Regions from separate parts of the Mesorhizobium sp. M7A.F.Ca.MR.148.00.0.0 genome, predicted to be linked through region 2. Evidence: predicted binding sites of a transcription regulator. Region 2 holds the regulator's gene; each other region holds the start of a gene.
The links. Region 2 encodes PhoB, which activates phosphate uptake and scavenging genes when phosphate is short. Its sites were predicted from a motif close to TGTCATNNANCTGTCAT; they were not measured.
Positions count from the first base shown of each region.

Region 1 (3,210 bases), on a different contig from region 2:
CTTCTCAGCATGTAGGCCAGCGACCCGATCGACGGATTGAAGAGGAACAGCCACAACATACCGGCGATCGCCGGCGCCACTGCGTAGGGCCAGATCAAGAGCGTGCGGTAGAGACCTTTGCCGCGCACCACCTTCTCTGCCATGACCGCGAGCAAGAGCGCCACGCACATGGCAACGATGGCGGTCGCAAGGGAAAACACCACCGTGACCTTGATCGAGTTCAGGTAGGCCGGATCAGCAAGCACTTTCCTGAAATTGGCGAACCAGACGAACTTGGTCCTCAGTCCGAACGGATCCTGCCTGAGCATGGATTGGTAGAACGCCTGACCGGCCGGCCAGTAGAAAAACACGAGCGTGATGGCCAGTTGCGGCGCCACCAGCAGGTAGGGAAGGATCTTGTTGGGAAACACGACGCGAGGGGTCATGGAGCCACTCCGAGGTGATGAGGCGGGCGGCACGATGCGGCATCCCTCTTCGCCAAGATGGCTTTGACGAGCGTTTCGGATTGGGCATCATCGACCGTTGGCGAAATCGCAAGGGACGGCAAAACTCCCCTCGCCGAGGGGAGATGCCTGGCAGGACAGGTGGATGCGCCGTAGAGCAAAGACCTGCGCTCGCTCTAATTCCCCAGCGCTTCCTTGATCGCCGCATTGCCACGCGTAACCGCATTGTCGAGCGCCTGCTGCGCGGTTTGCTGGCCGGCGAGCATCTTTTCGAACTCCTCGTTCTGGATATCGCGCACCTGCGGCAGGTTCGGCAGACGTACGCCCTTGGAATTGTCGGTCGGCGCCTTACCCGTCATCTGCAGGATCGGGGTCTCGCGACCCACGTTCTTGTCATAGAAACCGGACTTCTTGGTCGCTTCATAGGCGGCAAGCGTTACCGGCAGATAACCCGACTTCTGGTGCAGGTATTCTTGCACCTCGGTCTTCGACAGGTAGGCGAAGAAGGCCGCGACGCCCTTGTATTCCTCGTCGGATTTATCAGCGAAAACCCACAGGCTGGCGCCACCCGGCGTCGTGTTCTGCGGTGCGCCCTTGGCGTCGCTGTCATAGGGCAATTGGCCGATGCCGTAATCCATGCCGGACTTGACGATATCGCCGAGTCCACCGGAGGATTCGGTCATGATCCCGCATTCGCCAGCGAGGAAGATCTGCTTGGTTTCGGAGGTGCGGCCGCCATATTTGAAAGTGCCGTCCTTGGCGAGGTCCGCCAGCGCCTGGAAGTGGTTGACGAAAATCGGCGCATTGATCTTGAGCTCGACATCGCCGCCGGCCAGACCGTTCTGCTGGGTGGCCCATGACACGTCATTCCAGGCCGCGAAATTCTCCAGATGGATCCAGGTCAGCCAGGTCGAGGTGTAGCCGCAGGCGGCCGCGCCGCTCGCCTTGATCTTCTTGGCGTCTTCCCACACCTCATTCCAGGTCTTGGGTGGGCTGTCGACGTCGAGACCAGCCTTCTTGAAGATATCCTTGTTGTAATAAAGGATCGGCGAGGAGGAGTTATAGGGGAAAGAGAGCATGGTGCCGTCAGGCTTCGAATAATAGCCGACTATGCCTGGCAGATACTGGCTCTTGTCGAAGGTCATTCCAGCGCTGGTCAACACATCGGCTGCCGGCTTGATTGCGCCTTCGGCTGCCATCATCACGCCGGTGCCGACGTCGAACACCTGCATGATGTCGGGCGCCTGGCCGGCGCGGTAGGCGGCGATGCCGGCATTCAGCGTCTCGGGATACGTGCCTTTGAACACCGGAACGAGTTCATAGTCGCTCTGGCTGGCGTTGAAATCTTTGGAGATCTTATCGACAACTTCGGCATTGGCGCCAGTCATGGCGTGCCACCAACTGATCTGCGTGACAGCAAAAGCGGAGGTTGAGGAAAGCAGCATAAAGGTGGCGGCAACACCGGCCGCGAAGCCGAAGGACTTCATGTTTCATCTCCCGTTTGTCATTGGCGAAAGGGGCACTCCCGCAGAGGCAATATGTGTCGCTCATGACAATCAGACAACGGTTTTGTTGCAGATCGACGAACTTCACCCCTTTACCTCACGCCACCTCGCCTCCGCTTGGACGCATGGAAAGCCACACGGTTAGCCGGCTTAGCGCGACGACAAGCGCCAGGAACCACCGTCGGGACTGCCAAGCTGGCTTTCGGCGTGTCAGCGCTGATTGCAGCCGCTGCAACCCGAAGAGACACGCCAAGGTTGCAGGCGACTTTATCGATCCCTCAACGGCAACGCGCTACTCAATCCTGCTGCCCTGTTTATTTCCAAAGATCAGGTGAAATAAAATGCTGACGGTCTACAATTGTATCGTCAACGAACACGATCTGAGACTGGTCGCACTCGCCGCGCTGATCTGCGGAATTTCCTGTTTCTCTGCCGTCAACCTGCTTCATCACATAAGCCGCTCCACCGATCGGAACCGGCTTGCCTGGCTGATGACCGCGGCCACTTCGACCGGCTTCGGCATCTGGGCAACGCACTTCATCGCCATGCTCGCATTCACACCCGGCATACCCAGTGCTTACGATCCCGCACTTTCCGTGCTTTCGCTCGCTGCTTCGGTCACTCTGACGGCAGCCGGCATGTGGATCGCCACCTTGCGGAATGAGTTCGATTATCATCTCGTCGGCGGCGCCGTGCTGGGCGGCGGCATCGCGGCCATGCACTACATCGGTATGGCGGCGTTCGAGGTTCAGGGCCGCATCGAGTGGAACCTGTTGCTTGTCGCCGTTTCCCTTCTGGCCGGCGTGACGCTCGCGGCGCTGGCGCTGCGTGTCGTGCAGCGCCGTCCCTCCTTGAAGGCGACATCCGGCGGCGCGGTGCTGCTGACGCTGGCAATCTGCACCTTGCATTTCATCGGTATGGGTGCTGTCTCGATCTTCCCCGATCCCTCGATCGTCATATCCGAATACACGATCGAGCCGACCTCGCAGGCTTTCGCCGCCGCCGCCGCCACAGTGGTGATCCTGGTTCTGTCGGCATCGGCGCTGTGGATCGATTTGCGCTTCCGTCGCCAGAAGCTCGAGGTCGACCGCATGCACGGCCTGGCCAATGCCGCCGTGGAGGGGCTGATCGTCTGCGACGGCCACCGCATCATCAGTGCCAATGACAGCATGGCGACATTGACGGGCATCGCAACAGCGACGCTGAACGGAATGCAGCTTGGTGATCTCTTCGGATCCGACATGTCGGGCTTCGGCGAACAG
Region 1 covers NZ_RZTB01000003.1:66,139-69,348, forward strand. The annotation lists gene ugpA (sn-glycerol-3-phosphate ABC transporter permease UgpA) at 1-425, opposite strand, end outside; gene ugpB (sn-glycerol-3-phosphate ABC transporter substrate-binding protein UgpB) at 620-1,930, opposite strand; gene EOB49_RS02100 (EAL domain-containing protein) at 2,290-3,210, shown strand, end outside.
Region 1: a site for PhoB is predicted at 1,993-2,009, ahead of ugpB (sn-glycerol-3-phosphate ABC transporter substrate-binding protein UgpB). Genes of this name have one in related genera too.

Region 2 (3,210 bases):
CGCAGCGCACCGCGATGTTCCATCTAGGCTATCTGGTCGAGGAGGGCGCCACCGACAAGATGTTCACCACCCCCGACGACAAACGCACCCAGGACTACATCACCGGCCGGTTCGGCTGAGCTCAGGCATATGAGGGACGAAGATCATGGGTGAACATACCGTTGCATCTTTCGATGAGGATCTGGAGCAGATCAGCCAGCTGATCCGCGACATGGGCGATCTCGCCCGCTCGATGGTCAGTGGCTCGACCAAGGCTTTGCTCAATTCGGACAATGCGCTGGCGCAGCGCGTGGTTTCCGATGATGCCATCATGGATGCGCGCCAGCGCGAGCTGGACGATCGCGCCATCACGCTGATCGCCAAGCGCCAGCCAATGGCCAACGACCTGCGTGCGGTGGTCGGTTCGATCCGCATGGCCGGCGACCTCGAGCGCATCGGTGACCTTGCCAAGAACATCGCCAAGCGCGTCGGCACTGTCGGGCTGAGCGTTACGCCGCACGACCTTTCGCATTCGATCGACGCGATGGCGCAGCTGGTGCTGATCCAGGTGCAGGGGGTCGTCGACGAGTATGCCGCCGCTGACGCGGCTGCGCTTGCCACGCTCAGAAACAATGATGAACGCATCGACGTCAAATACACCTCGGTGTTCCGCGAGCTGCTGACCTACATGATGGAAGATCCCCGCAACATCACGGCGTGCACGCACCTGTTGTTTTGCGCCAAGAACCTCGAGCGGATCGGCGACCACGTGACCAACATCGCCGAAAATGCCTACTATGTTTTGACCGGCACGCAGCTGCCAGCCAATCGTCCGAAGCAGGACGAGACGGCAATGTCCGCGCCAGCGGCATAACAGGGGTGACCAGCCGATGATCGCACCACGCATCATGGTGGTGGAGGATGAGGAGCCGCTAGGCGTGCTGCTCCGCTACAATCTTGAATCCGAAGGTTACCAGGTCGAGGTGGTGACGCGCGGCGATGAGGCCGAAATCCGGCTGCAGGAGAACGTTCCCGATCTTCTGGTGCTCGACTGGATGGTGCCTGCGGTTTCGGGCATCGAACTCTGCCGGCGCCTGCGAATGCGTCCCGAGACCGAGCGGCTGCCGATCATCATGCTGACCGCGCGAGGCGAGGAAAGCGACCGCGTGCGCGGCCTGTCGACCGGCGCCGACGACTATCTGGTCAAGCCCTTCTCGACGCCGGAGTTCATGGCCAGGGTCAAGGCGCTGCTGCGCCGGGCCAAGCCGGAAGTGCTGTCCAGCGTGCTAAAGGTCGGCGATATCGTGCTCGATCGCGAGTCGCACCGTGTCTATCGCAAGAAGAGCGAGATCCGGCTTGGGCCGACGGAATTCCGCCTGCTCGAATTCATGATGCGCCATCCAGGCCGCGTGTTCTCGCGCAGCCAGCTGCTCGACAATGTCTGGGGCGAGACGATCTACATCGACGAGCGCACAGTCGACGTGCATGTCGGCCGGCTGCGCAAGGCGGTCAACAATGGCCGTATGCCTGATGTCATCCGCACGATCCGTGGGGCCGGATACGCCATCCGAGAGGACTGAACTCCCTCGTTTGAACTCACGCCACGTTCTTGCCGCCGAAACCGGATCTCGCCTGCACGCCCGGCGCAAAAATCTCCTGATCGACGAAGATCAGCGCCCGCATGGCGCAGCCTTCGCGGATCAGCGGCAGTTCGTTCGGCTCGGTGTCGAAGGAAATCGATTTGGAATGCTGGCCGCCGGCGGTCTGGGCAATCGCTTGCCGCAATGCCGGCTCGATCAGGTCGAAGGCGGCGGCGCTGACACCGACCATGGCGACCGGCGCCGGATCGATCAGCGCGAACAGGCTGCCGAGGCCGTAGCCGAGCGCTTCGCCGGCCTTGCGATAGGCTTCCCGTTCGGGTCCGTCACCTTCGCGGGCCGCGGCAGCCAGGGCGCGCATGTCGGCGTCGCTGACATCGGCAACGGGTTCTGCATCCTCGCCCATCTGCCTGGCGTTGCGCCATATGGCGTAATTGCCCGCATAGGCTTCGACGCAGCCGCGCCGTCCGCAGCGACATAGCGCGCCGTTCGGCCGATGGATCATGTGGCCGAATTCGCCGCCCGAAGAATGGGTGCCGGTGAACAATTCGCCCTTCAGCACCAGTCCCATGCCGATGCCGTGCGACAAAAGGATAGCGATGAAATCGTCGCGGTAACGATCGGGGTCGCGCCAGCGCAGCGCCACCGCCATCATGTTGCAGTCGTTCTCCATTATGGCAGGGATGCCGAACTCGTCTTCGAATATGTCAGCGAAGGCGATGTCGGTGTGCGGCGTGATCGGCGACCACAGCATGGCGCGGGCACGGGTGTCGGTGATGCCCTGGATGGCCAGCGCGATGCGGGCGATGCTGCGCACGTCCAGGTCGGGATCTGCCAGGCGGCGCCGCACGATGGCCGTGCATTCCCCGATCAGCGACTCGCGCGACATCGTCAGCGTGTCCAGCCGGCGCTGTTCCTCGGATATTACCTGGCCGGCATAGTCGATGACGGCGACGGAGAGGAAGTTCAGCGACAGCACCACGGTCATTACCGCGGCCGCTTCCGGATTGAGACTGAGGCCGACCTGCGGCCGGCCGCGTTTGAGCGAGCCGGCCTCGCTCGGCTTGCTTTCGGTCAGGATGCCTTCGACGATCAGGTCGGATGAAATCGCCGAGATGGTCGAATGGCTGAGGCTTGTGGTCGCGGCGATCTCGGTTCGCGACGGCTGTCCGGCGCGGCGCACTGCCGCGATCACCATGGCGCGGTTGCGGCGGCGCAGATCGTCGTGGCGGATTCCGACCGACATGTTCTTTCATATCCTCCCGGCCGCCGCGGTTCCTCCTGCCCATGGAACGCTGTCGGTGACGCCGGTAAATACTGGCAGAAGCTGCAGGCCGTGTCATTTATTTATTCCGAGACTCGAAAAAAACTCGAAGTGACATCAAAATCCATCAGAATCGATGTTGACAGCGTTCGGGCGTTGGCCCAGTATTTTTTCGAGGCTCGAAAAAATAGAGCCTCTGTGCCGGCCCTCGGGTCAGTTTGGTCGCGCCATACGCGGCGCAGGGAGGATAATATGAAAAGATTCACGGCCGCCATCCTGGCGGGTGCCGCCATGTCGCTGACGCTCGCGTCTGTCGCGCAGGCGAAGGACAAGGTTGTCGGCGTTTCGTGGTCCAACTTCCAGGAAGAA
Region 2 covers NZ_RZTB01000030.1:40,354-43,563, forward strand. The annotation lists gene pstB (phosphate ABC transporter ATP-binding protein PstB) at 1-119, shown strand, start outside; gene phoU (phosphate signaling complex protein PhoU) at 146-853, shown strand; gene phoB (phosphate regulon transcriptional regulator PhoB) at 870-1,559, shown strand; gene EOB49_RS14460 (ROK family protein) at 1,576-2,823, opposite strand; gene xylF (D-xylose ABC transporter substrate-binding protein) at 3,094-3,210, shown strand, end outside.

Region 3 (3,210 bases), on a different contig from region 2:
GCGGGCGATGTCCATGCCAAAGATGTCGGCCTGCGGTTCGCCGAAAATCATCCATTCGGCCAGCGACTTGCCAACGCCGCCGCCCTGGCTGAAACCGGCCATGACGCCGCAGGCGACCCAGTAGTTCTTCAATCCGCGCACCGGCCCGACGATCGGATTGCCATCCGGCGTGAAGGTGAAGGCGCCGTTGACCCATTTGCGGATGCCAGCCGTCGCCAGGCAAGGAAAGCGCTCATGCGCCTTGGCGAGTTCGGGGCTGATGCGGTCGATGTCTTCCGGGATCAGCTCGATGCCGTAGTCCCATGGCGCGCCATCCATGTTCCAGTGCTTCGGGTTCTGCTCGTAAACGCCGAGCAACACGCCCTTGCGCTCCTGCCTGAGATACGAAAAGCCGTCGAGATCGACGGCGATGCCGATTTCCCTGTCCAGCGCCGCGATCTCGGGAATGTCCTCAGTGATGAAATAATGGTGCTCCATCGGCGTCACCGGCAGATCGACGCCGGCCATGCGGCCGAGCTGCTTTGCCCACAGCCCGCCGGCATTGACGACATGCTCGGCGATGATGGTGCCCTGCTCCGTGACGACATCCCAGCGGCCGTCGGCGCGCGGCTTCAACTCGACCACCCGGTTGCGCAGGATGATGTCGGCGCCGCGCTTTTTTGCAGCGCCGGCATAGGCGTGCGTCGTGCCGTACGGGTCGAGGTGCCCCTCGTTGGAATCATGCAGGCCGCCTAGCACGCCGGTGACGTCGACGATCGGGCAGATCGCCTTGATCTCGTCGGGCGTGACCAGGCGCGCGGTCTCGATGCCGACCGACTGAAACACCGCCCAGGCCGATTTCAGCCACTCCCAGCGCGCGGGATCGCTGGCGATGTTGACGCCGCCCGTCATGTGCAGGCCGATATCCCAGCCGGATTCTGCCTCGATCTCGCGGTAGAGATTGATGGTGTAGTCCTGTAGCGCCGCCACGTTGGGGTCGGCGTTGAGCGCATGGAAGCCTGCCGCCGCGTGCCAGGTCGAACCGGCCGTCAGTTCGGCGCGCTCGATCAGCGCCACATCGCTCCAGCCAAATCGGGTCAGATGATAAAGGACGGAGGCCCCGACCACGCCACCCCCGATGACGACTGCGCGGTAGTGCGACTTCAAGGCTTCCCTCCACAGTTAGTCCGAAGGCTGGAGCATATATGTACTGGACATAAGTGTCTAGCGCCGCGCGCGCGCATCGTTTTTAGTCGACCGCCGGCATGCACTGCGCGCTGTCACGCAAGCATCATGTTCGCGCCGTAGACCGCGTTTCGGGGAGGCTTGCGCGGCATCATCGATGTCGCACCTCTTTCAGTTTTTCGTCCCGCGGCCGCTCCGGCACATCCGTCACAAAGAGGATTATCCATGAAACACCTATATCGAACCGCGTCGCTCGGCGTCGCGCTGGCCTTGTTCACCGCCTTGACGCCGGCGCTCGCCGACAGCACCGCGACCGTCGGCGGCACGAGCTTTGTCAACAAAGGGCTGGTCGGCGTCGGCCGCATCCCGGCCGCTCAGCGCGACAAGTTCGGCGAGACGTTTGGTTCGGGCTCGGGCATGTCGATCGACACATCAGGCTGGACGCATGAGGCCGCCGGCTACAAAGGTTCGCTCTGGCTGCTGCCGGATCGCGGCTACAATGTCGTCGGCACCACCGACTACCGGCCGCGCCTCAACACCGTCGCCATCGAGTTTACCCCGGTGGCACCAGGTGTGCCACCTGCTGCCGGCCAGCAGCAGACCGGCGTCAAGGCAACGCTCGCCGACACCATGCTTCTCACCGACGACAAGGGGGCTGATGCCACAGGCCTCGATCCGCTCAACGGCGTGCGCGCGGCAAGCGGCGACATGCCGATCCTGCCGCAAGCCGACAATGGCAAGCTGGCGCTCGACAACGAGGCGATCGTGCGGCTGCCCGACGGTTCGATGTTCATCTCCGACGAATACGGCCCGAACATCTATCGGTTTTCCGCCGACGGGCATCTGCTGTCGGCAACCCAGCCACCGGCTGCGCTGGTGCCGATGCGCCACGGCACGCCGAACTTCGCCTCGGACAATCCGGGACCCGGTGCCGCCGAGCCCGATCCGAAGGATCCCGACACCGGCCGCCAGAACAATCAAGGCCTCGAAGGCATGGCGATGACGCCCGACGGCAAGTTCCTGATCGCCGTGCTGCAGTCGGCGGCCAGGCAGGACGGCGGCGATTCCGGCTCGACCCGCCAGAACACCAGGGCGCTGGTCTATGACGCGTCCGACCTCGCCCACCTCAAATTGGCGCACGAATATGTCGTGCCGCTGCCGGTGTTCAAGGATGCCAAGGGCAAGACCAAGGTCGCCGCGCAGAGTGAGATCGTGGCGCTCTCCGACAAGACCTTCCTGATGCTGGCGCGCGACAGCGGCAACGGCCAGGGCCTGAAGGGCGATGCCTCGCTCTATCGCCAGGTCAACGTCGTCGACCTATCCACCGCGACCGACATCGCCGGCGGCGCCTTCGACGCCGCTGACAAGCCGGTCGCCCCCAAGGGCATCGTCGACCCATCGGTGACACCGGCCAAGCTGACGCCATTCATCGACATCAACGACAGTGCCGAGCTCGGCCGCTTCGGCCTGCACAATGGCGCGCCCAACGACCAGGATAACCTGTCCGAGAAGTGGGAGGCGATGTCGGTGGTCAGCGTGCTCGATGCGAAGCTGCCCGACGACTACTTCCTGTTCGTCGCCAACGACAACGACTTCCTCGCCCAGGACGGTTTTCAGGTCGGCGCGCCCTACAAGGCCGAAGACGGCGCCAATGTCGACACCATGTTCCTGGTCTATCAGGTCACGCTGCCGGGTCTGGCCAAGAAGTAACGACCACTGCACGGACGGGCGCGCTTGGCGCGTCCGCCCGGAGCACTATTGCTGGTGTTTTTCAGGCAGATTGATTGAGAAGACTTACTTCAAGAACTCCGCGTCCTTCGGGACGCCCGCATCGATCGGCTCGGCGGTTTTGCTCGACACGGCCATGATCTTGCCGGCGGCCGACAGGTTGGGACGCACGAAGACCTGAGCGGGGCCGTTGACGCGGCTGTAGAGGTCGATGATGTCCTGGTTCATGAAGCGCACGCAGCCCGACGAAGCGTTCTTGCCGATGGAATCCCCTCCGGCGTGCCGTGCAGCCGGTACATCGTGTCCCTGCCGTCGCGG
Region 3 covers NZ_RZTB01000060.1:9,933-13,142, reverse strand. The annotation lists gene EOB49_RS20810 (FAD-dependent oxidoreductase) at 1-1,146, opposite strand, end outside; gene EOB49_RS20805 (esterase-like activity of phytase family protein) at 1,390-2,874, shown strand; partial or broken gene EOB49_RS20800 (L,D-transpeptidase) at 2,959-3,210, opposite strand, start outside.
Region 3: a site for PhoB is predicted at 1,258-1,274, ahead of EOB49_RS20805 (esterase-like activity of phytase family protein). Genes of this name have one in related genera too.

Region 4 (3,210 bases), on a different contig from region 2:
TTCGCGGGTCAGCCTGAACACGGCGGTCAGGTTGACCTCGAGCACGCTGTCCCAGTCGGCATCCGACATGCGCACGAACAGGCCGTCCTTGGTGATGCCGGCGTTGTTGACCAGGATGTCGACGCCTTCGAGATCGGCTTCGGCTTTCTGGCCGAGCGCCTTGACCTCCTCACGGTTGGACAAATTGGCCGGGAACAGCTTGACCCGGTCGCCAAGCTCGCTAGCCAGCGCTTCCAGTTTCTCGACGCGGGTGCCATGCAGGCCGACGATCGCGCCCTGCGCATGCAGCATCCTGGCGATAGCCTCGCCGATGCCGCCGGATGCGCCGGTGAGGAGCGCCTTGCGGCCAGTCAATTCGAACATTTTTGTCTCCTGATTGAGAAGAGAACACCCTTTACAGGGATGGGATCAAATGACGCTTTATGCAAGCGCCGCCATGGCCGCCTCGACGTCAGCCGCGGTGCCGACCGACGCGGTGGCGACATCGCGGTTGATGCGCCGCGCCAATCCTGAAAGCACCTTGCCGGCGCCGATCTCGTAAAGCGTGGTGACGCCGTTTGCGCCGAACCATTCCACCGTCTCGCGCCAACGCACGCGGCCGGTTATCTGTTCGACCAGGCGGCGGGCGATCTCGTCCGGATCGCTGGTCGGGCTGACCGTGACATTGGAGAGGACGGGAACCACCGGCGCGTTCTTTGCCACGCCGGCCAGGGCTTCGCACATGACGTTCGCGGCCGGCGCCATCAGCGCGGAATGGAAGGGCGCGGACACCTGCAGCATCAGCGCGCGTTTGGCGCCTTTCTCGGTGCACAGTTTCGCGGCCAGTTCGACCGCGGCCTTGGCGCCGGAGATGACCAGTTGGCCACCGCCATTGTCGTTGGCGATCTGGCAGACAGAGCCTTTGGCGGCTTCCGCGCAAGCGGCTTCGACATCGGCCTGTTCCAATCCGATGATCGCCGCCATGGCGCCCTCGCCGGCCGGCACCGCCGCCTGCATGGCATTGCCGCGTATGCGCAGCAACCGGGCGGCATCGGCAACCGAAACGAAGCCGGCAGCGGCCAACGCCGAATATTCGCCCAGCGAATGACCGGCGACATAGGCGATCTTGCCTTTCAGCGAGAAGCCGCGCGATTCCAGCGCCCGGATCGCGGCCAGCGACACCGCCATCAGCGCCGGCTGCGCGTTGGCGGTCAGCGTCAACGTCTCTTCCGGCCCTTCCCAGATCAGCTTCGACAGATTTTCGCCGAGCGCATCGTCGACTTCCTGGAAGACCCTGCGCGCTTCGGGGAAGGCGCCGGCGAGATCCTTGCCCATGCCGACCGCCTGGCTGCCTTGTCCGGGAAAGGTGAATGCAACGGCCATGCGAGGGCTCCCAAGGGCTGGTTTTGCTTGCCTGAAGACGGGTTTTTCTTGCCTGTGACGCATGGCGGGGCGCCAAGTCAAGCCCGGTTCGACCCTGCCCGAGGGCAGCCTCGTCCGCCGAGTGCCTGTTGCGAAAGGGTTTTTGGCGATCACTCCTGATGAAAACCGCTCACGATTCGTTTGCTGGCTCTTCTTATTTCCGCTACAGGCGCTAGCTTTGCGTGACAATTCCATGACAATCGAGTGACGCGCTTGTCGCTGGGTGGGGAAGTTAAAGTGGCAAAGAGTTACAAACGCACCGGCAAGGCCGCGCCACAGTTCCTGGAAGACGACCCCTCCACCGGCTATCTGCCGGGCAGGAGATGGCCGGTCGTGCGCTATGGGCTGATCAGCCTGGCGATTGCCGCTATCCTGGTGTTTGCCATCGAACTGATCGTGCGCGGCGACTTTGCCGGAACCATCTCCTTCTTCCTGCAGCCGTTCAAGCCGGGCTGGACCACCATCGTCGTGTTTGCGCTGCTCCTGATCGGCTTCGATGCGGTGCTCGGCCGCAGCCACCAGAGCCTGATGATCGTCGCGCCGCTGACCTTGTCGCTTGCTTTCGTCGGTCACCAGAAGTCGCACTATCTCGGCGATCCGCTCTATCCGACCGATTTCCTCTATGCCCGCCAGATCTTCGCGCTGCTGCCGCTTTTGGTACGCGAACGGCCGATGACCGCGCTTGCCATGGTCGTCGGCATCGTCGCCGGCCTGTCGCTGCTCGTCTACGGCTGGCGGCTATGGCGCCGCAAGGTTCCCGCACTCAGCCGCAAGGGGCGCCTTGCGCGGCTGACGCTGGCAGTGCCGCTACTCGCCTTCTTCGTTTCGATCATGGACTACGCCACCTTCTCCTGGACCAGGGATCGGCTGCAGATCATCCCGATCATGTGGGACCAGAAGGAAAACTATGCCTCCAACGGCTTTGCGCTGGCCTTTGCCCTCAACGTGCCAATGGCGCATGTCTCGGCGCCGCCGGGCTATTCCGACAAGGCGATCGCAGCGATAGCCAGGCCTGATGTGACCGCCTCGGTGCCGGCCGAGAAGCCGGACATCATCATCGTCATGAGCGAATCCTTCTGGGATCCGACCAAGTTGCCTGGCGTCACCATCACGCCAGATCCAATCCCCAATGTGCGGGCGCTGCGCTCGGGCTCGATGTTCTCGCCGGAGTTCGGCGGCATGACCGCCAATATCGAGTTCGAGGCGCTGACCGGCTTCTCCAACGCGTTCCTGCCGGCAGGCAGCATCCCCTATCAGCAATATGTGCGCACGCCGACGCCTTCGCTCGCGACCTTCCTGAAGAGCCAGGGTTACCGGGCGCGCGCCATCCATCCCGGCACCAACTGGTTCTGGAACCGTGGCGCGGTCTATGCCGATTTCGGCTTCAACGATTTCAAGTCGGAAGAGACGCTGCCGCCAATGCAAAAGCGCGGGCCACTGGCATCGGATGCGGCGATGACCGACGAGATCATCAGCGAGGCCGACGCCAGCGACGAGCCGGTGTTCTTCTTTGCGGTCAGCCTGCAAAACCACGGTCCCTACGAGCCGAACCGCTATTACAATCCCACGCATAGGGTGCAGGCGCCGATCAGCCAGTGGGCGCGCGAATCGCTACTCAGCTACGCCGAGGGCTCAGCCGATGCCGATCGCGGCCTCGAACGCCTCGTCGAATGGGCCAAGAAACGCTCCCGCCCCACCGTAATCGCCTTCTTCGGCGACCATCTGCCGCCGCTGGGGCCGGTCTATGTCGAAACCGGCTTCCTCAAGGACAATGTCGCGCCGCGCAAGGAAGCGTCGCCCGAGGCTGCT
Region 4 covers NZ_RZTB01000017.1:35,884-39,093, reverse strand. The annotation lists gene fabG (3-oxoacyl-[acyl-carrier-protein] reductase) at 1-363, opposite strand, end outside; gene fabD (ACP S-malonyltransferase) at 421-1,362, opposite strand; gene EOB49_RS09190 (LTA synthase family protein) at 1,639-3,210, shown strand, end outside.
Region 4: a site for PhoB is predicted at 1,584-1,600, ahead of EOB49_RS09190 (LTA synthase family protein). Genes of this name have one in related genera too.